Regions from separate parts of the Sinanaerobacter sp. ZZT-01 genome, predicted to be linked through region 1. Evidence: riboswitches for the same ligand, from Rfam matches in the RefSeq annotation. Region 1 holds a riboswitch; each other region holds the start of a gene.
The links. A riboswitch is a leader RNA that binds a small molecule or an ion and turns the genes downstream of it on or off. The one in region 1 is predicted to bind cobalamin.
Positions count from the first base shown of each region.

Region 2: it holds a riboswitch for cobalamin, as region 1 does, so the genes downstream of both, U5921_RS05365 (S-layer homology domain-containing protein) here and U5921_RS09965 (DUF2162 domain-containing protein) in region 1, are expected to answer to the same signal.
Region 3: it holds a riboswitch for cobalamin, as region 1 does, so the genes downstream of both, U5921_RS06800 (DUF2292 domain-containing protein) here and U5921_RS09965 (DUF2162 domain-containing protein) in region 1, are expected to answer to the same signal.

Region 1 covers NZ_CP141728.1:2,067,854-2,073,042, forward strand. Annotated here, with positions in the region: gene U5921_RS09945 (Crp/Fnr family transcriptional regulator) at 343-1,035, shown strand; gene U5921_RS09950 (cupin domain-containing protein) at 1,127-1,483, shown strand; gene U5921_RS09955 (ferredoxin) at 1,480-1,662, shown strand; gene U5921_RS09960 (oleate hydratase) at 1,749-3,524, opposite strand; cobalamin riboswitch at 3,718-3,897, shown strand; gene U5921_RS09965 (DUF2162 domain-containing protein) at 4,060-4,758, shown strand; gene U5921_RS09970 (MotA/TolQ/ExbB proton channel family protein) at 4,755-5,189, shown strand, end outside.
Region 2 covers NZ_CP141728.1:1,086,409-1,091,597, forward strand. Annotated here, with positions in the region: gene U5921_RS05350 (pseudouridine synthase) at 1-62, opposite strand, end outside; gene U5921_RS05355 (FAD-dependent oxidoreductase) at 161-1,474, opposite strand; gene U5921_RS05360 (HAD family hydrolase) at 1,626-2,474, opposite strand; cobalamin riboswitch at 2,794-2,975, shown strand; gene U5921_RS05365 (S-layer homology domain-containing protein) at 3,295-5,189, shown strand, end outside.
Region 3 covers NZ_CP141728.1:1,397,100-1,402,288, reverse strand. Annotated here, with positions in the region: gene U5921_RS06820 (ABC transporter ATP-binding protein) at 1-279, opposite strand, end outside; gene U5921_RS06815 (energy-coupling factor transporter transmembrane component T) at 252-1,133, opposite strand; gene U5921_RS06810 (DUF4430 domain-containing protein) at 1,130-1,690, opposite strand; gene U5921_RS06805 (prenyltransferase/squalene oxidase repeat-containing protein) at 1,687-3,582, opposite strand; gene U5921_RS06800 (DUF2292 domain-containing protein) at 3,639-3,794, opposite strand; cobalamin riboswitch at 4,034-4,261, opposite strand; gene U5921_RS06795 (S-layer homology domain-containing protein) at 4,311-5,189, opposite strand, start outside.

The DNA.
Region 1 (5,189 bases):
AATCAGCATATTTGATTTCGGATGCATTAATTGCACCGAAAAAGCCAATCGGATCAATGATTTGCACTTATGATATAATTTTATTTATAATAATTTTTAAAATAGCAGTTTAAAGTATGCCTTCTGGATTCGCTGCCTGTGAAGAGAAGAGGAATTGTAATAATTCGTGCGTTTTGGTTCATAATTCTATTATACGATAAAAACAATTGATTAAAAAAGTTTTGGCAGGTAAACGAAACAGAAGGCTGTAAAAGAAGATTAGGTTGAAAGAATTTCAATCAACCGCTATCTTTTCAAAGTTGATAGGGTCATTTGTGTCGGTAGCAAGAATGGAGATTAAAAATGAAATCACTTGAAGGGAAAGAAAAGCTTTTTCGGAGTTCACCTTTGTTTTACGGCATGGATTCAGATGAGATTAAAAAATGTCTGGGATGCAGCCAAGCCTATTTGAAAAACTATAAGAAAGAAGAAGTCTTGTTTCACGAAGGAGATATTCCTGAATATTTATTTATGCTGCTTGACGGAGCCGTTACGATTTGCCGTCACTCTATTTCAGGAAAGAGAACTGTAATCACGACATTTCATAAGAGAGGTGAATTATTCGGAGAAGTATATTTATTTCTGAAAGAAACCAATTATGATTCGTTTGCAGTTGCGACTAAGGACTCTCAAGTGCTGAAAATTCCGAAACGGTTTTTTTACCATACGTGCGGAGAAATGTGTTCACACCATGAGAATCTGATTAAGAACATGCTTGCAATCCTGGCAGGGAAAGCGCGCTTTTTAAATAAAAGGGTGCAGATGATGGCAAGCGGCAGTCTTCGTCAAAAAGTAGGAAAAGTTTTGCTTGAAAATGTACAAGCAGATGGCACGGGGTTCTTGAAGATGAATCGGGAAGAACTGGCAGATTATCTGGGGGCTACAAGGCCTTCGATCTCTAGAGAGTTAATGAAAATGAGAGAAGAGGGGCTTATTGAGGTATCCGGTAAATGGTTTCGATTGCTTAACCTTTCTGAGATGGAAGAATATTTGTAAATTTATTGGTTACAATTTCTATTATAGTAACTGATGTTACAGATTATTTGTAAGCATATTGTTATGCTTACCTTAAAAGGAGGCGATACCATTGAAGAAGAATTTAAAGAATATTGATTTTTCAACTGTCTTACCATTTGTGGAACAGACAAACTATTTGCCCGGTCAAGTGGTGAGTAAGACTCTTGCTCAAAATGAAGCTGTTAGTCTCACATTATTTGCTTTTGACAAAGGAGAGGAAATCAGTACGCATGCTTCTGAAGGGGATGCATTAGTACTGCTCTTAGATGGTGCCGGAGAAGTGACCATAAATAACGAAACCTTTCAACTGAAAACGGGAGACTCAATCGTTATGCCGGCAGGTCAGCCACATTCTGTATATGCACCGGAACGTTTTAAAATGTTTTTAATCGTAGTATTTCCAAAAAGAGAGGAGAATTTAGAATGAAAGCAAAAGTTAACGAAGGCTGCATTGGGTGCGGTCTATGTGAAGGAATCTGCCCGGATGTATTTCGTATGGGGGCAGATGGTGTTGCAGAGGTGTACGGTGAGGTGACACCGGATCAGGAAGAGCGTGCGATAGAAGCAAAAGAGAGCTGTCCGGTTACAGTCATTGACGTAAAATAGAGTTGCGTATTGTAGGCGAATGATAAAAAAGTGGAAATGGGAATCAAGGATTCCCGTTTCCACTTTTTTAGGTGCAGAAAGGCTTGTTAAATCACATGGTATTCCTTTAATAATTTTTCGATTTCTGTTCCTTTAATTTTCTTTAGAATTTCTTTTAATGCAATTTTTTCTTTAAAACCAAGTTGCATTTCTGTTATTTTTTTCCCATCACGTAATTGTACCGAAGCTTTAAGAAGGTCACGAAGATCATAAACACTTCCCCAAACCTCAGGAACACCACGGTCAATGTCTAAAAGTGTGTAGACAGCTTCCATACCGGTACGGATGGAGTATTCCGTGGTAAAAATGGTGTCACGTGCTGTTTCAGCAAACTGACCGAGGAATGCAAAGTTGACGGCTTTTTCAGGGACAACCAAAGGACGATCTCCTTTTTCGCGAGGCATAAAGAAAGCGGTAACATACGGCATCATGCAAGGTATGGTGTTGGCACTTTTTTCAGAAAGCTCCGGGATTTCAGATTCCGGCACTCCTATGTGATAGAGCCATTCCATACAGATTTCTTTACCAGTGCATTCACGCATTGTTTTTTTGATGTAGTTGCCGGGCTTATTACTGAAAAGTCCGTAGACCCAGCCGACCAGCTGATCTTTCGGCTGCGAACGGAACTGTGGCTGGCGGTTAAAAGTCCAGCTCAAAAGCCAATTGGAGTCTTTCACGGTAACAATGCCTCCGGTCACGACTTTTCCGGAGAAAGGATCCCGTTTGCAGATTTTTTGTATATAAGGCGGAATCTTATCATCGAGAGTGGTAACGGTAGCACTCATCCAGTTGCTTTGTTCCGGATCATAACAAAATTTATTCGGATTTCCGAAAGAAGAATCTTGAGCAGCAATCTTACGCCACATATCCCATCCGCCGCCTTCTTTAATTTCCGTGTGGAAAGGTGCGGGCTCATTCTGACTGCCGAGGGAGGAATTTTCAACACACCCGCCATTGGTAATAAAGAGAAGGTCGTTTTCTGTGAGTTCAATGTTTTTTTCTTCGTCACCATGGTTGACTACAATACCTTTTGCTGCTTTTTTATCTGTATTTACATCAAATTTTACATTAATAACCTTCGTATCATATTGAAACTGAACATTATGAGATTCCAGATAGCGAATCATTGGCAGAATCATAGATTCGTACTGATTATATTTTGTAAAGCGCAGTGCAGTAAAATCGGGAAGCCCTCCCACATGGTGGATAAAACGTCTGAGATACAGTTTCATTTCAAGTGCAGAATGCCAGTTTTCAAATGCAAACATAGTGCGCCAGTATAACCAGAAATTAGAATTCAAAACTTCATCGCTGAAGTATTCGTCGATTCGTTTATTGTAAAGTTCGTCATCAGAAGTAAAGAACAGGTGCATGATTTCCATAGAACCCTTGTCCGAAAGGTCGAACTTTTTGTCTGTATGTGCATCTTCGCCGCAATGAACCGTTGCACGCATCAGAGAATAATTCGGGTCCTTTTTATTTAGCCAGTAGTATTCGTCTAAAACGCTGATTCCTTCTGTTTCAATCGAAGGAATGGAGCGGAACAAATCCCACATGCATTCGAAATGATTGTCCATCTCCCGTCCGCCACGCATAACGTAACCCAAATTTTCATAGAGATATCCGTCACATGCACCGCCTGGAATTGGATCTTTTTCTAGGATGTGCACCTGATCTCCTTTCATCTGTCCGTCACGGACAAGAAAACAAGCAGCTGCCAGTGCGGCAAGGCCGGAGCCTACAATGTAGGCTGATTTTTGGTCAACATTTTCTGGTTTTTGTGGGCGTGCAAACGCCTCATAATTACCGCTGGAATAATACATAATAAAGTTCACCTCCGTTTATTTTTAACTCTATTTTCATTTTAGCAAAATTAGCCAGTGAACGGAACAAAGAAATAAAGAAATCAGGGAATAAGTCCATTGTGAAAACTTTATTACAATGCAATGATAATGTGATAAGAATTTTGTTGACATAAGACCGAAATCAGATATAATGTAGTGGCAAGAATAGTTAAATAACGAATACCATCAAGGTGCCTCATGTGAGGAGAATAGGGAAGAGCGGTAAAAGCCGTCGCGGACCCACCACTGTAATTGATGACAAAGCCCACAAGCCACTGGATGTTTTATCCGGGAAGGGAGGGCGGCGGATGAATCATGAGCCAGGAGACCTGCCTTGATAGAGACAAGATAGAATAGGGAAATTCAGATTTTGTCATGTATACATATAGATTCCAAAAATGGGAGAATCTTTTAGTATTTTTTTACTAATGGGTTCTTTTTTTTATACCCATAGACACCTTTCTGGGGGTTTTCTATTCAATGATAAAAAAGAAAGGAGGTGAATTGTTTGTTTATGTCTGTATTCGGTCTTTTCATTGCTACGCTGATTCTAAGCTTAAAATCCGGTTTGATACTGGGAATGTCGCAAAGAAGTGCGAAGCAAATGGTACTTATTTCTCTTTCCTTTGCAATTTGCTTAGGAATTTTGGTTTTGCTCTTTGAGCCAATGCAAGGCATGATGGTTGATATATTAGATAAATATACCTTTGCAGGCTCTGTTCTAATGGCGCTTTTTTTAATTTATTTAGGAATAAATGGAGAGGAATGTAGTGCTTGTAGTGAAAGAAGCACTTATAAAAATAATATTATAGTTTTATTGCCCTGCCCGTTGTGTCTGATCGCATTGGCACTGACAGTGATTTTATTAGGCCCGCCTTTGAAATTGCCGCCCGCATGGCTGGGATGGGCGACCGCTGCTATCTTTTTTATCCTGCTGCTTCTCGTTTCTTTCGGGATAAGAAGGTTGATGAAAACAATATCCATTGATGCAGAATCCATCCTAAATACTTTTTTGCTGATTCTAGGTACCTTTACTTTATGCTGTGGCTTGTTTATTCCCAGTTTAGTTCAATCCATGGCGACACAATTTTCGCCGATTACCTTAGAATCGGGACGATGGACTTTAAGTGCAGTGGCAGGAATGGTTGCGTTACTCATAGCAGGTTATGTAAAACATACTTTTATTGAAAAAGAAGGAGAAAGAAACAAATGACAATTCCAGGTTCAGAGTATTTGACAAAGATAATTCATGCAGCATCACAGTGTTTATTAATCCCTGTGATTATAGGACTAATAATACTTTTGATTTATGGGTTAATGGAATTAGGGAGCTTTCTGGGGGAAAGAAGAACAAGAAAAAAGAGGAAATCCTTTCAATTACTAGAGACAGCAATTAATACAGAATCGGAATTCCCATGGCAGGGGAATCAGATAAAGCAAATCATAGAAAAGAGTTGCTTTAGTACAAGACAGACAAAGCTTGTAGGCGATTTATTAAAAGAATCCAAGCTTTCAAAAGAGGCAAAAGAACTCATCGCAAAAGACATTTTGGATCAGGAGGAAGCACAGCTTCGGCGCATTCTTAACAAAACAGATTTATTGGCGAAGGTTGGGCCAATATTGGGCTTAATGGGAACTCTAATT
Region 2 (5,189 bases), 980 kb from region 1:
AGTTCGTCTGCTTTTCTTCGAGATGCAATCCCCGATTGAGCAATGTACTTGTTTAATCTCATCTTTATCCTCTTTTTCTTCTATTTTCGCACGTTTATCATATAGTTTCCCTCAGAAGTTGTCAACTGATTCAAAGAGATTTTTTTGTCCAAGCATTTTCTTACAGTATTTTCTCTTTATAGATATTTGCTAAATCATATTTTTTGGCACGTTTTTGAATTGTCTTTTTATCAGTGGTGTAAAGCCCCTTTTCTTTCATCCGCTCAAAATACTCCGCTCCGGCAAAAGTATAGCGTTTCATCAAACCATCTTTTGTTTTTATCTTTTCATTTGCATAAGAAATAATATCTCCCAATGCAAGCTGCGGCGGCAATTCTAACGGTCTCATCCCTTTTATCAGACGCGCCGCATTGTATCCGGCTAACGTTCCTGTTGTAATCGCTTCTGTATGACCAACAAATAAGCCTGATTTTTCACCTCCGCAAAGAAGGTTCTCTATCCCGTCTACCATCATATTATTTTCTCTCTCTGCAACAGAAAGATATCTGATCGAATTTCCCTTTCCTCCTGCGTATGGATCAATGTAGCGTGCATTTTCCATGCCCGGCACTCTTCTTAATTTTTCCAATGGAAAGAAAGGCGTCATAATTTTTGCATACCCTGTGTCCAAAAGAACAATATTGTCTGCAAATTCTTCCAATGCATATTGCTGACATACTTTTAAATCCAATTTTTCTTTTGTAATCTGCTCAGGCGGTAATGGAATGATCGCCACCCCTTTTTCGTTCAGTTCTCTTTGAATTTCACTGGATAAGGATTCCTTCTCTAATTTTCCGGAGCCACTGAATGCACCGAACGCTCCATCTTTTCTCTGCCCCATAATATCGTTCAAGCCTGCTTTTTGTGTAATACTGACACGCGGTCCAAATGAAGGACAGCGCAGGATACACATGCAGCATCCATTTCCGTAAGTCAGACAATTCCCCATCGGCCCGGTAGACCCGGTACATTCAACAAAAAAGTCTCCTTCCAATATAGTCCCATCTGCCAAAGTAATGCTCTTAAGACATTTTTTCTGTTCCTGTGCACTGCTTCCAGCGGAAGAGGCCTGTAACTCGACATCAATCGCTCTTGCAATCGTATGTATTTCAATCCCCTGCTCTTCAAGAAACCGCCTTACATGCGGCTCCACTTTAATGACATCATACAGGCTCGCATGCCGATGTCCGGGAAAATCTACATTTTTATGCCGACTCAGTGCATCGGTAATTGCAAACAATTCTCCTGCTCCAAGCGCAATATTTTCCTCGGCTGCCGTATATCTTCCATTGTTGCGCATGATACCGCCCACATTTCCAAGCCCTAAAAGCAAATCCGTCTTTTCAACCAAAACTACATCCGCCCCGGCCTTTTTCGCAGCCAAGGACGCTGCACACCCGGACCAGCCTCCGCCAATTACAATCACTCTATTCAAAAGAAATACCTCCTTAACACTGTTTTTTTGCATACATTACAGTATATGAGGAGGTATGTTTTTTTACTTCTTATTCTTATAAAGAGCTTTCAAAAATACTGATTTCAAATTACATTTTAACTGCTTTTTTCTATTTAAGTTATTAATTTTTCTACTCATCTTGTCCAATCACAAACCTTTGAATCGCATGAGCAACGCCATCTTCCCGATTGGTTTTTGTTATAAAATGTGCAATTTTTTTTAATGGCTCTGCAGCATTTGCCATTGCAACGGAAAGACCTGCGAATTGAAGCATTGCCAGATCATTTTCACTGTCACCGCATGCCATAACCTGATTATGCTGTACATTTAAAAGACCGCATAAGTGCTGCAATGCATCCGCTTTGCTCGTCGTCGCACCGCCGATTTCAAGATTATACGGCATAGAGCTTGTTACCGTAATAGACGGAAACTTTGAAAAAAATCGCCAATACGCTGCACGCTTTTCTTTATCTGAAAAAATTAAATTAATGTTCTCCATCCGGCCGGCTTTCTCTTTTATAACCTGCTCAATGTTTTCCACGGGCTTTCTTGTACTCAGGGTATAAATCTGTGATCGCTCCGTCACCATTCCATATCGTTGTAAATTTTCCAGACATCTGCGCTCCGCAACCACGTCATGGTCAAAGAAGGCTTCTATCATAATGTCTTCGTCCTGAATATGCGGAAGAATCTCTAGGATGTTGTCTTCACCGATTAAATTCGAATATACCGTCGATTGGTCTTTCAGCTTTAGTATATTGGCACCATTTGAAGTAATCGCATATTCCATGCCGTCAACATCCAATACATCTTCGGGCAACGCACTAAATACACGTCCGGTAGAAATTACCACATGGATTCCTTCTTCCATGACTTTTTCTAAAACTCTTCGGCTGGATAAAGACAAACGCCCCTGTTCGTTTAATAGAGTTCCATCCATATCCAATGCGATTAATTTAATATCATAATTTGCGTTCATCCCGAGTTACCCTTCCCTTTTTCTTTTCTAGCTTAACTGTAACAAAAATTAGAGAAAAAGGCAAGCAGGGCACGTGTAGGAGAGCTTTGGTTATAGCACAGCTTCGTATTAAAAATATTGACAGCTTGCTTCTATATTTATTTACTTTATCCTACCTTGTATCCATCCTCTATTAAATGGTAAGTGACCCTGAATCAGCTTAAGAATGTTGAATTTTGTAGAAGATTGCTTGACAATATTTAGATGATAATGTTACTATTAAGAAACAATTTAATAAAACCTTTATGTTCTGCACATTGAAAGCCTAGTACGATAAAGTAAACTGGGGACTAACAATTGTGCAGCTAAGAGGGAAGCAGGTTAAAGGCCTGCGCGGTACCGCCGCTGTATGCGTGTAGTTTCTCTTATATACCACTGGTATGCCACTGGGAATTTCCTGGGAAGGCGGGAAGAAATGATGATACGTGAGCCAGAAGACCTGCATGAAGAGTCAACAACAAACCGCGGATTATCGGTATTGTTTAAAGTTTCTTGAATTTTTGTTGTGTTTATTTACAGAAAAACGGACTGTAGTATTTTACTGCAGTTTTTTTTATTGTACAAATTTAACTTTGTGCAATTGATTGCAGTATCTAGATCATTTAAAAGAAGAATGTATCTTAAAAGACAACAATTCAAATATAATACAGAGAAAACGGACTGTAGCATTTTGCTGCAGTTTTTTTTATTGCTTTTTAAGAAAAAGGCAATGATTTCAGTGTAACGCATTTGCGATAACATAAATTTTTCAAAGCAAACGAAGGGAGTGTGCAGAACAACAATGAAGAAAAAAGTTTTAGCAATGTTTTTGACATGGATGTTATGTCTAAATTTATTGCCAATAGTAGCGCTGGCGGATACGATAGAAAGCAATGTGTCTGCAGAAGTAGTTGAAGAAGACTCCGGTTCTACTGTAAGTAGCGAGTCGGAATCAGAGTCAGAAGTCTCAGAGTTGGAATCAGAATCGTCGGATCTGGAAAAAGAATTAGACCTTCAAGAAGATTCGAAAGACCTATTCATTGAGGAAGGTATATCTGAAAAAGAGAAGCAGAAGCAGGAGCAGCCGCTGTCTATTAAGATGGAAGGCAAGGATGCTGTGGATGGTGAAGCATCTGCCAAACCGGAGCTGAAAGACGGAGTGTACCAGATTGCAAATGAGGAGAATTTAGTGTGGTTCGCCGAGTTGGTAAACGGTACTCTTACAGATGGAACGTTACAGGACAAAGGTGCAGGAGCCGTTTTGACGGATGATATCCTTCTCAGTGATGATCCTTGGGTTCCTATGGGAAATTATTCAAATCAGTATACGGGAATTTTTGATGGAGAAGGACATACCATCAGTGGCATTCGCATCGATGTTTCGTCAACCTATCAAGGGTTGTTCGGGTACATAGGCAGTGCCGGTGCTGTAAAAAATGTAACCGTGGAAGGAAATATATCAACGCAATCTAATTATGCAGGCGGTATCGCGGGCTACAATGCCGGAACCATTGAAAGCTGTTGCAATAAGGCAACGATTACTTCAACACAGAAGTATGTAGGCGGAATTGCGGGCAGTAACTACGGAAAAGCTAATTCTTATGCAAAAATAACAGGCTGTTATAATGCAGGTGCAGTGACAGGTAATTCTAATGTAGGCGGAATTACCGGACAGAACAGATATGCTGATATCAACAGCAGCTATACTCTAGGGGAAATAGAATCGTCCGGCTCTAACACCGGTGGTGTTGTAGGATACGCCTATACCGGAACAATTTCCAGCTGTTACAGCACCGGAACCGTTAAGTCAACCGGAACCACCAATGTAGGTGCGGTGATTGGATTTTTATATCAATCCTCTAATGCAGCTTTAGAAAAAGCCTACTATCTTGAAGGAACTTTCCCTGTAGGGATCGGCAATGACGGAGAAAATTCCAATGTCAGTGCGAAATCTTCGGCTAACATGAAAACCGACAGCTTTGTTGCTGATCTCGGGGGAAGCTTTGTTTCCGATACCGTCCCAAATAAAAATAACGGTTATCCAATTTTGGGATGGCAGGACCCTAATGCAAAGTACATTGTTGCTTTTGAAGTGGATCAAGAGCAGGCTAAGGTTGCAGTAGTAGACAGCCAGGGAAATCCGGTTGCCGCTGAAGCAGGCGGAATCTATAAGTTGAGTAACGGAAGTTATTCGTACACTGTTTCAAAGGATGAATTTAAAACAGTAGATGGCAGTTTTAATATCAGCAACGGCGGAAAAAAAATCTCTGTAAATTTAGAGATTAAGACCTATGCTGTAACTTTTAAGAATATCACTCCGACAGACTCAAAGCTACTCGTTAAGGATTCAACAGGAACAATAGTAAATGAGAGCGGCCTGGTATATCATCTGCCAAAGGGCAGCTATACATTCACTGTTTCTAAATTTGGATATCACACAGAAGAAGGAAATTTTACTGTAAGTGGTACCGATATAGAGATTCCTGAAATCGTTCTTACTGCGTCCGCTAGAAGCACGGTTACATTTGATATTTCTTTTATTGATGACAATCCGAAAGCCGTTGGGATTGTATCGGTAAAACACGAAGAAGATGTGCAGGAAAAGAGTATGGACGGAAGCTATAGCCTAGCTGACGGCGAATACGCTTATTCGATAGCTTGCAATGGCTATAAGACCATCATGGGGAGCATAACCGT
Region 3 (5,189 bases), 670 kb from region 1:
ACTTTCGGGATTTTGCATAACATAACCAATTTCGCATGCTGCAATTCGATCTTGCAGCTCAGAGAGAAGTCTTCCCATATAGCGAATGGTTCCGGACTGCTCACCCGAAGGAGCAATTTCTCTTTTTAAAAGACGTAGCAATGTTGTTTTTCCGCAGCCGGACTGCCCGCAAATTACAACAAACTCTCCATCTTGTATGGTAAGATCCACTCCCTTTAAAGCCTTTTCCCTTTCATCTGGATATGTAAATTCTAAATTTTTAATATGTAATAATTCCATTTTCTGTTTTCCTCTACTTCAACTACAAAAGGAATGAATAATAAGATCACTAATGCAGCATAAGCGATCACCGATACAGGGCTGATCTGAATAGACGACATTCTGGGATAAAAGGAATAGTCTAATACCCCTAAGCTGCTTCCGATTAATACAATACTGAAAAGGAAAGCAAGAATACTGAGCAGAATTCCATCTTTTAATGTGAAACGGAAGAGGGAGAAGTTTGTCCGCCCAGGCAACCCATACCCTCTGGCACGCATAGATGCCGCCGTATCTACGGCATTCTCCAGTGACCATGTAATCATCGCCGAAAAAATGCGAAAGCCGCTTAAAATACGGTCTGCAACGCCCTTGGTTGCATAGATTCCCATCGTCTTTTGAACGGTGTTGATGTGCTTAATCTGTTTGATAAACAAAGGCACAAATCGAATTGCCATGGAAATAACCAAGCTGAGCTTTGGGATGGCCTTCCCAAACAGATAAATAAATTTATCGGATGTCATAATCAGGTTGTAACAGCGACACCAATACATGACAGAAATAATCATGCCTCCGATCGCTGCTCCATAAAGAATTGCTTCTAGCGTAATCGGCTGATCGTTTAAAAAAAACAATGGAGTCACTCCATTGTGACTAAACAGCGGATTGGTAATTGCTATCAGAAAAAACATCGGAATATAGAAAGTAAAGCTCATAGCAACAGCCTTCCTGTTTTCTAACTGAACAGCAAATCCAAGTGCCCCTAGTAAAGAAACCGCTAGCAAAAGCGGATTCATTGTAAACATGCTGATCCCAATCACACCTATAAAGTATACAAGCAGTACACCGGGATGATACGATGAAAATAGTCTCATTGTCCGTTCCACTCTCCTCCCATCCAAACGCAGCCTACATCTCTGCCTAAATCGCAGGTATAGACCCATTCAATTTTATCTCCGTTCTTTAATTCGTATTTACTGCAGCCATAGTTCGGGAATACACCATTAACTCGATACATCCATCCGCTTAAAGGACCGCATGAAAATTCATATAAATAATGAATGCCTTGAATGTATACACTTCCATAGCTGTTCAAATTTGCCCCTTGGTATTCCATTTGAATTTTATTATAACGAACAGCACGGTCAATAATATCAAATGCGGTATCTCCTTCACGAAGTACATACGTTGTTTCCGGTAAAATAACACCATCTTGTGGGACAAATTCATCAGACTGCAGTTCTGGCACAAGATTATTCCAATTATCCCGTATCGTCTCACAGCGAATGCTGATGGTCACTGTTTTTGAATCAGCTGTGATATCATCAATATGCGTCAAATAGTACTCATCCACGGTCTGAAATTTGGTTCCTGATAGAATAAGAGCAATGGCAAGAATGATGAAGCCCAATGCTAACAAGTCTTTTTTCATGCGCCTTTCCCTTCTTGTTTTTCTTTCTCTTCATATTCCTTTTCAAGTGCTAACATAGCATTTGCCTTGTGATTCTTTCTCTTTTTTATATGCTTTATAATCCACACCGCACTGATTATTGAAAGAAGCCCCAATATAGCTGTAATAAGGACAGCCCGAAGTAAATTGTCGACCTGCGTTTTCGTTTTTACAACATCATCCCAACGTAAAATCTTCTTTTGGTCGTACGTACTCAGATTCTCATATCGATTTACGATACTATGGACAGTTCCCCAGTCTGCTAAGGATATTTTCTCAAATGGATAAAGGTTCTTCTTAACATCTTTATTTATGCTGTCAATCTCCTTCTGAATCGCCAAAATTTCCTTTTTTATACTTGTGAGCTTATCCTTGTATTCTTTTTTCTTATCAAAATCCTCCGACTTCTCAAGCTTATCAAGCAGCTTGATGACATCCACATACTGCTCTGTCGTCAGCTCCTTCGGCAATGCGTCCACTTTTCGCTTATCTGCATCACTGAAATACAGTAAAACACTTTCCTGTTCTTCTTTTTCTGTTTCTTCCGCTTCCTCTGTTTCAGGCTCTGCAGGTTCTTTTTTTACTTCAATACCGCCCTTTGCCGCCGCATCGGAAAGTTTATAGTAATTATATACATAACACTGTTCACTCTCTGGTATCGCTTCGTATTTTTTTACGAGCTCATTGATTTTTGCTTTCGTTGGAGAACTCTCTAAAGCGTTGATTTCTTTTTCTAATGTACGGATTTGATTTTTCAGGCTTGCGCTTTGTTCTGACCGAAAATCATATAGTGTGCGCATTCCTTTTGCCTGCCGCCAAACAGCAGTCAGTGTATATAAGGTTTGTTCGCTGGCCATTGTATTTGATTCTGTCGGCAGGGAGGTCGGATTATCTGCATCATAAGTATAGGAATGTACAAACCCGCCATCCGCCATCCGATAAAGCATAATTCCATCAAGAAGGGTGTTTCCGTTTTTAATAAAGCGACTGTCCGTTTGAACGTTAATTCCAAGAGAGCATAATGCCACCGCTACCTGTGTGGTGCTTTCCACATTTTTCGTACCCCAGCTATCATAATCTCCTGTTGCAAGCTGCATCTTTGAAAGACAGCTGACTGCTTCATCCACAACTTGGCGTACCTTTTTCGTCACGGATTTTCCAGATGCCTTATTGCTATATGTATATGCCTTCTCCCTGTTATAATACGGTGCCAGAGACTGTAGTGCCATCGCCGTGATATCCGGATCAGAAGCATTTCCATATAAAGTAAATCCGCCGTCTGAAAGCTGACGGCTTAAAATTTCCTTAATCATAGAGTCTCTGCTGTCACGTGCACCCGCGGGCACAGAATAACGCTTTGAATCCAGTGCTATCAAACCCCATATCCATCCATTGATTCCTTGCTTTCCTAAGGAGGTGGTTTTCCCCCGGTTATACGTTCCGTCAGCAATGAGGTTAATTACATTTCCGTTTGTATCAGTGCCTGCTTTTGTTGGATCTCCGCCAGATGCCAAGATTGCAAGGGAAATTCGATGCCATTCCGTAGCTTTCGCTGCACTCAATTTCGCAGAGGTCTTATAACGATCCTGCACCTTTTCTTTGATAACCGCCAAATATCCTGCATAGTCATCTTTATATCCAAATCTTCCCATTCCGACCTGATACCAATCTCCCGGCGTCGTCCCTGCCAATTCGAGGTATGCATCATTCATGAGATAGCCATCCAGTGTAGAACCGTTATCTAATTTTTTCCAATCTATAATGCCTTGTATGATTTCTTCCAGCTCCGCTGTACTATACGCTTTATGCCCAGCAGCATGCACCCATAGAGGCATCGCCGCAGCCACCATGACCATGCACAGCAGCACAGCCATGATCTGCCTTCCTAGTCCTTTCAATTGATCACCCATTTCTATTAAGCGTATAAAAATTAAAGTTTAATGCTTTTACGTATATCTTCTACCCGTATAGGTTTTCCATCGTGAATAATTACACGTAATTCACCATATTTGATTTCACGAATTAAAGCTAAGAGATTTGCTTCTTCTTTTCTTGTTACACTCAAGTCAACTAAAGGTTGTTCCATCTTTTTTTCTCCTCCTTTTATGTCCATAAAAATATTTTTTACTGCAAAGTTTATTAAACTGTGTATCAATCTTTGGATAATAATTCCTATGATTGAAGCGAATCCGTTTTTTTGATAGTTCCTACAGAATAAAAAAAAACTGTGACATTTCTGCCACAGCCGTATTTCTGCTTAATTTGCGCACTGAAAAAACAGAGCAACCTTTTTTATTTTACTCTTTTTTCCTCCAAAAACCCGTGGAATGCACTTCTATTTTATGTAGGTCTTCTGGCTTACGCTTCTGGAGAAATTAATTCTCCTGCATCTTCACTTCCCTTCCCGGTTTTCCAGTGGTCAATTCAAATGATTTAAAGTAAAGATTCTGCGATTACAGCGGCGGGACCGCGCAGGAATGTAACCTGCTTCCCTCTTAGCTGTCTACGTAATTTTTTATACTACATAAACAGACATAAAATTAATATTAAATTTTACTCTATTCTATCAATCACCTATTTTTTTGTCAAGAAGGATATATTTTTATAATGCATGATCCACTTCAGTCTGCGAAGCATCGAGCTTGGTTAAAATCGTTTTTACTTTCTCTGATACGTTTACATACCCTTTTTCTGCGACCTTTCTCAGAAGTTCTGTTTTATCGGCCACAGTATAAAAATTACTTCCATAAGTACCCATCGCATCGGCTCCTCCAATATCTCTTCCGTAGCCCCAAACTGTGAATTGTACTCGAACCACATCACCGTCTTGCAGATAGGTATCGGCAAATCCTACGTTTGGAAACACATTATTTACTGAATACATCCAGCCTGACATGCTCGTATAGTCAAACTCCCCTAAAGAATCTGCATCTGCTCTTGGTTCCATTTCGGCCTTATCCTTTTCCAGCACTTTCTTTAAGCAGCTTGGGATGTTCGATAAATCCATCGGAGCCTTCCCTTCTATTCCTTTCATATGTGATAAGTAAAACGAGCTGTCTGCGGTTCCCGTATGTTCATACTGCAATCCATTCTCATCCAAAATTCGCAAAAGAGCTTTTGCTGCATTTTCTCCTTCAAAAATTTCCACTTCAGTCGGTGTGACCAAATATCCGGAACCCAGAGTAAGCATTTCTACGGTAAATACTGCATGCCCGACGGATTCTCCCTCTTTCACTGTCTTGTGGTAGAGCGTATATGTTTGTTTTGTTGTCTGATCATCTGAAGCGGCACTGACAACAACTATGTTTTCTCCTTCTTTTAGTTTTAGCGTAAAGCTTGTTTTGGTCTGATCATCCCAATTTACAGAAGCAGCTTCTCCATTTAAGGTTACTTTACTGTCAATCTTTTTACCGTCTTTACTTCTTGCATAGACATCAAAAGTAAGCTTGCTTGGTTTCACTGTTTTCCCATCTACAAGCGT